Regions from separate parts of the Amycolatopsis sp. NBC_00438 genome, predicted to be linked through region 1. Evidence: riboswitches for the same ligand, from Rfam matches in the RefSeq annotation. Region 1 holds a riboswitch; the other holds the start of a gene.

Region 1 (3,406 bases):
CCGAGGATCTGCGCGCGGCGCGCGGCCTCGGTCACGCTGAGGCCCAGTTCGGCCATGAGTTCGGTCTTTACTTGCATGAGTAAAAATTAACACGACTGAGTAAAAGCGTCCAGGAGGTTTGAACCACTGCCTCCGGGGTACGGCGAACGGCTCAAACGCTCATCCGACCGTTGAGGCTTGCCGCGCGTCGCGTTGACCGGCCCTGTCCGGGCGCTTACCGTCGAAGGAGGTAAATCGCCACGATGTGATTCACGGTCTGGGGCCGGATCGTGGCGGTTGATCTCCGGTGGGTCCCGCTCTGGGTCCTGTCCGGCTGTCATTCGCCGGCCGCCTGGTCGGGCGAGGGGAGGCTTGCGTGGTCGAGGCTGGTTCCGAGAAGCAGCCTGTTCAGGTCGCGGCTGGTGAGCAGGGTGAACTGTTCCCCGACGACTCGCTGCCTGACGAGCTCGTGGGCTACCGCGGTCCGGCCGCGTGCCAGATCGCCGGGATCACCTACCGTCAGCTCGACTACTGGGCCCGGACGAAGCTGATCGCGCCCAGTATCCGCACCGCGCACGGCTCCGGCTCGCAGCGGCTGTACTCGTTCAAGGACATCCTGGTCCTCAAGGTCGTCAAGCGGCTGCTGGACACCGGGGTCTCATTGCAGAACATCCGGGTCGCGGTCGACCACCTGTCCGTCCGCGGGGTCCGCGACCTCGCGAAGGTCACCCTGTTCTCCGACGGCACCACGGTCTACGAATGCACCTCGCCGGAGGAGATCGTCGATCTGCTCCAGGGCGGCCAGGGCGTGTTCGGCATCGCGGTCAGCGGGGCGATGCAGGAGATCAGCGGCACCATCCACGAGTTCCCGGCCGAACGCGCCGACGGTGGCATCGTCGAGGCGCACGAACCGGACGAGCTCACCCAGCGCCGCAACGCCCGTCGTACCGGGTGATCATCTCCGCGGCAGCCGGAGTAAGGTGATCCGGGCAGTCGACGAAACCGCGCGGGAGAGTCCGGACCACAACCTCGAGTCCGGCGCCGAAGGAGCAAATCCTCCCCGGAACCTCTCAGGCACCCTGGACCGCGCGGTCTAGACGCCTCTGGAAAGCGGGTCGTCAGGACACAGCCTGATGGCCCCGCCGACGGTGCAAGCCCGGCTCAACCTCGGGCGAAACTCTCAGGCGCCCCTTCGGGGTACGGACAGAGTGGGGAGGGTACGGCTTCGGGCTCGCAGGCTCGCCCGTCGCCTACCTGGTGTTTTGTGGGGGTGCAACCCCCACGCCCCGCCCGGCGGGCTCTGCCCCCGGACCCCCCGGCCGTGGTCATGTTCGCAGGAGGCCGTCGTGGAGCCGTCACTCGCCTCTCTGGAACAGGGCATTCCCTTCGCTGACCGGCACATCGGGCCCGGTCCGGACGAACTCCGCCACATCCTCGACGTCATCGGCGTCGCCTCCCTCGACGAACTCGCCGAGCGGGCCGTTCCCGAGTCGCTGCGCGCGTCCGCCGAGCCTCTCGACCTGCCGCCCGCGGCTACCGAAGCCCAGGCGCTCGCCGAACTGCGGGCGCTGGCCGCGCGGAACCGGCCGATGGCCCAGATGATCGGCCTCGGCTACCACGACACCGTGACCCCGCCGGTGATCCGCCGCAACGTGCTCGAGAACCCGGCTTGGTACACCGCCTACACGCCCTACCAGCCGGAAATCTCGCAAGGCCGGCTCGAAGCGCTCCTCAACTTCCAGACGATGATCGCCGACCTGACCGGCCTGCCCGTCGCGAACGCGTCCCTGCTCGACGAGGCCACCGCCGCGGCCGAGGCGATGACGCTCGTCCGCCGTGCCGGCAAATCGGCGTCCCACCGGTTCGTCGTCGACGAGGACACCCTGCCCCAGACCCTCGCCGTGCTCCGGACCCGTGCCGAGCCGCTGGGCATCGAGCTGGTCGTCGAAGACCTGTCCCAGGGCTTGACCGGCCTCGGCCTCGGCGGCGACTTCTTCGGCATCCTGCTGGCCTACCCGGGCGCCTCGGGCGCGGTCCGCGAGTTCGACTTCACCATCGCCGACGCCAAGAAGCACGGCGCGGCGGTGATCGTCGCCGCCGACCCGCTCGCCCTGACGTTGCTGCGGCCGCCCGGCGAGCTGGGCGCCGACGTCGCGATCGGCTCGACGCAGCGGTTCGGCGTCCCGCTGGGCTTCGGCGGGCCGCACGCGGCGTACCTGGCCGTCCGCCGGGGTTTGGAGCGGCAGCTGCCCGGGCGGCTGGTCGGCGTCGCGAAGGACGCCGACGGCGCGCCCGCGTACCGGCTGGCCCTGCAGACCCGCGAGCAGCACATCCGCCGCGAGAAAGCGACGTCGAACATCTGCACCGCGCAGGTCCTGCTGGCCGTGATGGCGTCGATGTACGTGGTCTACCACGGCCCCGACGGGCTGCGCGGGATCGCGCTGCGGGCCCACCGGATGGCGACCGTGCTCGCGGCCGGCCTCTGCGAGGGCGGGGTCGAAGTCGTGCACGGCGAGTTCTTCGACACGATCACCGCGGCGGTGCCGGGCCGCGCGGCCGAGGTCGTCGCCACGGCCCGTGACCTCGGGCTGAACCTGCGGCGGATCGACGACGACCACGTCGGCGTCGCCTGCGACGAGACGACCACACGCGAACGGCTTTCGCTGGTGTGGAAGGCGTTCGGCGTCTCGGTGTCCGATGTGGACGGCCTGGACGAGGACACCGCCGACGCGCTCCCGGCGCCACTGCGGCGCACGAGCGCGTTCCTGGGCCACCCGGTCTTCCACGCCCACCGGTCCGAAACCGCGTTGCTGCGGTACCTGCGGGAACTGTCCGACAAGGACGTCGCGCTCGACCGCAGCATGATCCCGCTCGGCTCGTGCACGATGAAACTCAACGCCACCGCGGAGATGGAACCGGTCACCTGGCCGGAGTTCGCCGGCCTGCACCCGTTCGCGCCGGCCGACGACGCCGCGGGCCTGCTGACGGTCGTCGCGGACCTCGAGGCCTGGCTGGCCCGGATCACCGGCTACGACGCGGTTTCCCTGCAGCCCAACGCCGGCAGCCAGGGTGAGTTCGCCGGCCTGCTGGCCATCCGCGCGTACCACCGCTCGCGCGGCGAGGGGGAGCGCGACGTCTGCCTGATCCCGGCCAGCGCGCACGGGACCAACGCCGCCAGTGCCGTGATGGCCGGCATGCGCGTGGTCGTGGTCCGCTGCGACGACGGCGGCAACATCGACCTCGGGCACCTGAAGTCCACAGTGGACGAGCACCGCGCCGACCTCGCGGCCGTCATGATCACCTACCCGTCGACGCACGGGGTCTACGAGGACACCGTCGGCGAGGTCTGCGCGCTGGTGCACGACGCCGGCGGCCAGGTGTACGTCGACGGCGCCAACCTCAACGCCCTCATCGGCGTGGCGCAGTA
Region 2 (3,406 bases), 3.6 Mb from region 1:
CTCGGCGAGGCCGAGCTGCTGCGCGTCGCCGGGGTGTTGCCGGAATCGCTGGTCAGCCCGGTGCACGTCGCGCAGGCCGCGAAGTCGCTGCGGGAAGGCATCGACCGGGCCGGGGACTTCCTGCGGCAGGCGACCGCGCTCGTCTACTCGTCGCCCGGCACGCAGGTGGCGAACGCGATCGCCGCGTCGCCGATCGACTGGGAGATGCGGATCCGCTCGGCGACCCGCGGCGACGAGATCCGCGTCACCTACCACCACTACGTCGGGATCGTGCCGCCCCGGGACTTCCCGCATTCCGACGCCGAAGCACGGCGGATCGTCGAGCGCGAGATCCTCGGCGGCCTGTGGCAGCCGCTCGGGCTGTACTGGCGGGTCGCCGAGCCGCACGACTGGGACGACCCGCCGCGGCTGATGATCCAGGTGCCCGAGCAGGAGGCGTCACGCCCGCCCTCGCCGTCACCGCCGCTGGTGACGGCGCCGCCGGTCGTGGTGCTGTCGCCGATCTGGGGCTACGGCGAGCTGCTGGCGTCGCTGGTCGCCGACGGCCTCGGGTTCGGCAACGTCGACTTCCGCTACTTCGGCCTGCCGGACGCGAGGGCCGACCGGCTCCGGATCACCGCGCGCGAACTGGCCGAGCCGGCGCCGCGCCTGGTGCACAGCGTGCCGCCGATCATGCTGCTGCACGGCCTCGCCGTCCCGGACCTGAGCGGCCGGCTCCCGGTCGTGGTCCGCTACGGCCCGCGGATGCGCGCCCGCGCCGCCCGGATCTACCGCGAGCCACTGCTCGAGGCGGGCTTCGCCGACCCCGCGGAAGGCGCCCGCGCGATCGAGGCCGCCGTCGACGCGGTGGTCGCCCGGCTGCCGGGGGAGTACTTCGAGGTGATCTTGGACGACGCCGACGTCTTCGACGGCGACCGGCCCGACCTCGACCGGCTGAACGACGCGGTGGCGTGGCTCGCGGAGCAGGTGGTCGAGCACATCCTGCTCGGCGCGGGCCTGCCGCCGGTCCCGCTGGGCGGGCCGTTGAAGCGGCTGGTGCTGCCGTCGGGCCGGGTCCGCCGCCCGCCACCACTGGTGAGCGCGGTCACGAAGCGGGCCGCCGGTCGAGGCGGGCTCGAGAACCGGTGTGGTGTTGGCCGGGTGAAGTAGACGGGGGTCGAACCCGGCAGGTACGGTAGCCGCCATAACTGCAGATCGGGCCGTCGAGCCGAGGCGGGAGAGCCCTCACGAAGTCAGTGGGGCACCGAAGGAGCAAACTCCCCGGAATCTCTCAGGTACCTGCTACCGCTTCGTGCGAGGCCACTCTGGAAAGCAGGCGCACCCGCGCCTCACCCAAGGTGAAAGCCGTGTCTGACACGGTGAAACTCTCAGGTGCCATGACAGAGGGGGAGTTCCCAGCGCACCGTTGTGCCCGGTGCCCGGCCCGAGGAGCTCCCGATCACCTCTACGCAGTTCGACGCCCGCCACATCGGCCCGTCCGAGGCCGAACGCGCCAAGATGCTCGCCGAGTGCGGCTACGGATCCCTCGACGCGCTGCTCGAAGCGGCCGTGCCGAGTGCGATCCGCGTCACTCGCGACCTGGTCCTCCCGCCCGCCGCGTCCGAAGAGGACGCCACCGCGGAGCTGCGGGCGCTCGCCGCGCGTAACCGGCCGATGACGCAGATGATCGGGCTCGGCTACTCCGACACCGTCACCCCCGGCGTGATCCGGCGCAACGTCCTCGAGAACCCCGCCTGGTACACCGCCTACACGCCGTACCAGCCGGAAATCTCCCAGGGCCGCCTCGAAGCGCTGCTCAACTTCCAGACGATGGTCGCCGACCTGACCGGGCTGGCCACCGCGAACGCGTCCCTGCTGGACGAGTCGACCGCCGTCGCCGAGGCCGTCACGCTGATGCGCCGCGCGTCCAAGTCGAAGTCGAACAAGGTCGTGCTCGACGCCGAGTGCCTGCCGCAGACCATCGCCGTCGTGCGGACCCGCGTCGAGGCGCTGGGCATCGAGGTCGAGGTCCGCGACCTGCTGACCGGGCTCCCCGAGGACTTCTTCGGCGTTGTCGTCCAGTACCCCGGCGCGTCCGGCGTGCTGCGCGGCCGCGGTTTCTACCACGCGATTTCCGAGTCGGCGAAGACGGCGGGCGCCCTGTTCACCGTCGCCGCCGACCTGCTCTCGCTGACGCTGATCACCTCGCCCGGCGAGTTCGGCGCCGACGTCGCCGCCGGGTCGACGCAGCGCTTCGGCGTCCCGCTCGGCTACGGCGGCCCGCACGCCGGGTTCATGTCGGTCCGCGCCGGGCTCGAGCGCTCGCTGCCCGGGCGCCTGGTCGGCGTCTCGGTCGACGCCGACGGCAACCCGGCCTATCGGCTGGCGCTGCAGACCCGTGAGCAGCACATCCGCCGCGAGAAGGCGACGTCCAACATCTGCACCGCGCAGGTCCTGCCGGCCGTGCTGGCCGCGATGTACGCGGTCTACCACGGCCCGGACGGTCTCAAGCGGATCGCCCAGCGCGTCCACGGCCTGGCCGCGGGCTTCGCCGACGCGCTGCGCAAGACCGGCGTCGAGGTCGTGCACGAGTCCTTCTTCGACACCGTCGTCGCGCACGTCCCGGGCCAGGCGGCCGACGTCCACGCCGCCGCCCGCGCGGCCGGCGTCAACCTCGGCCACGTCGACGCCGACCACGTGCGCGTCGCCTTCGACGAGGTCAGCACCCCCGCGATCACCGAGAAGGTCCTGCGCGCGTTCGGCGTCGACGAGGACGCGCGGGACGGCGTCGCGCTGCCCAACGGCCTGGCCCGCGAGAGCGGCTTCATGGGCCACGAGGTCTTCGGCAGCCACCGCTCCGAGACGGCGATGCTGCGCTACCTGCGCCGGCTGTCCGACCAGGACTACGCGCTCGATCGCGGCATGATCCCGCTCGGCTCCTGCACGATGAAGCTGAACGCCACCACCGAGATGGAGCCGATCAGCTGGCGCGAGTTCGCCGGCATCCACCCGTTCGCGCCGGCCGAGGACGCCGAGGGCTACCACGTCCTCGTCGCGCAGCTGGCCGAGTGGCTGGCCGAGGTCACCGGCTACGACAAGGTGTCGCTGCAGCCGAACGCGGGCAGCCAGGGCGAGCTGGCCGGGCTTCTCGCGATCCGCGCCTACCACCGCTCCAACGGCGACGAAGCTCGCGACGTCTGCCTGATCCCGTCGTCCGCGCACGGCACCAACGCCGCGTCCGCGGTGCTCGCCGGGATGCGCGTGGTCGTCGTCAAGTGCACCGACGAGGGCAACGTCGACCTGGCCGACCTGCGGTCCAAAGTGGACGCGCACCGGGACACGCTCGCCGCGATCATGGTCACCTACCCGTCCACGCACGGCGTGTACGAGCACTCGATCGACGAGCTGGCCAAGATCGTGCACGACG

Evidence for each region. Region 1 has a riboswitch for glycine ahead of gcvP (aminomethyl-transferring glycine dehydrogenase). Riboswitches for the same ligand answer to the same signal wherever they lie in the genome.
Region 2: it holds a riboswitch for glycine, as region 1 does, so the genes downstream of both, gcvP (aminomethyl-transferring glycine dehydrogenase) here and gcvP (aminomethyl-transferring glycine dehydrogenase) in region 1, are expected to answer to the same signal.

What each region holds. Positions count from the first base shown of each region.
Region 1 covers NZ_CP107923.1:2,536,199-2,539,604, forward strand. The annotation lists gene OG494_RS11845 (TetR/AcrR family transcriptional regulator) at 1-77, opposite strand, end outside; gene OG494_RS11850 (MerR family transcriptional regulator) at 356-934, shown strand; glycine riboswitch at 977-1,076, shown strand; gene gcvP (aminomethyl-transferring glycine dehydrogenase) at 1,326-3,406, shown strand, end outside.
Region 2 covers NZ_CP107923.1:6,155,715-6,159,120, reverse strand. The annotation lists gene OG494_RS27400 (helix-turn-helix domain-containing protein) at 1-1,149, shown strand, start outside; glycine riboswitch at 1,204-1,297, shown strand; gene gcvP (aminomethyl-transferring glycine dehydrogenase) at 1,438-3,406, shown strand, end outside.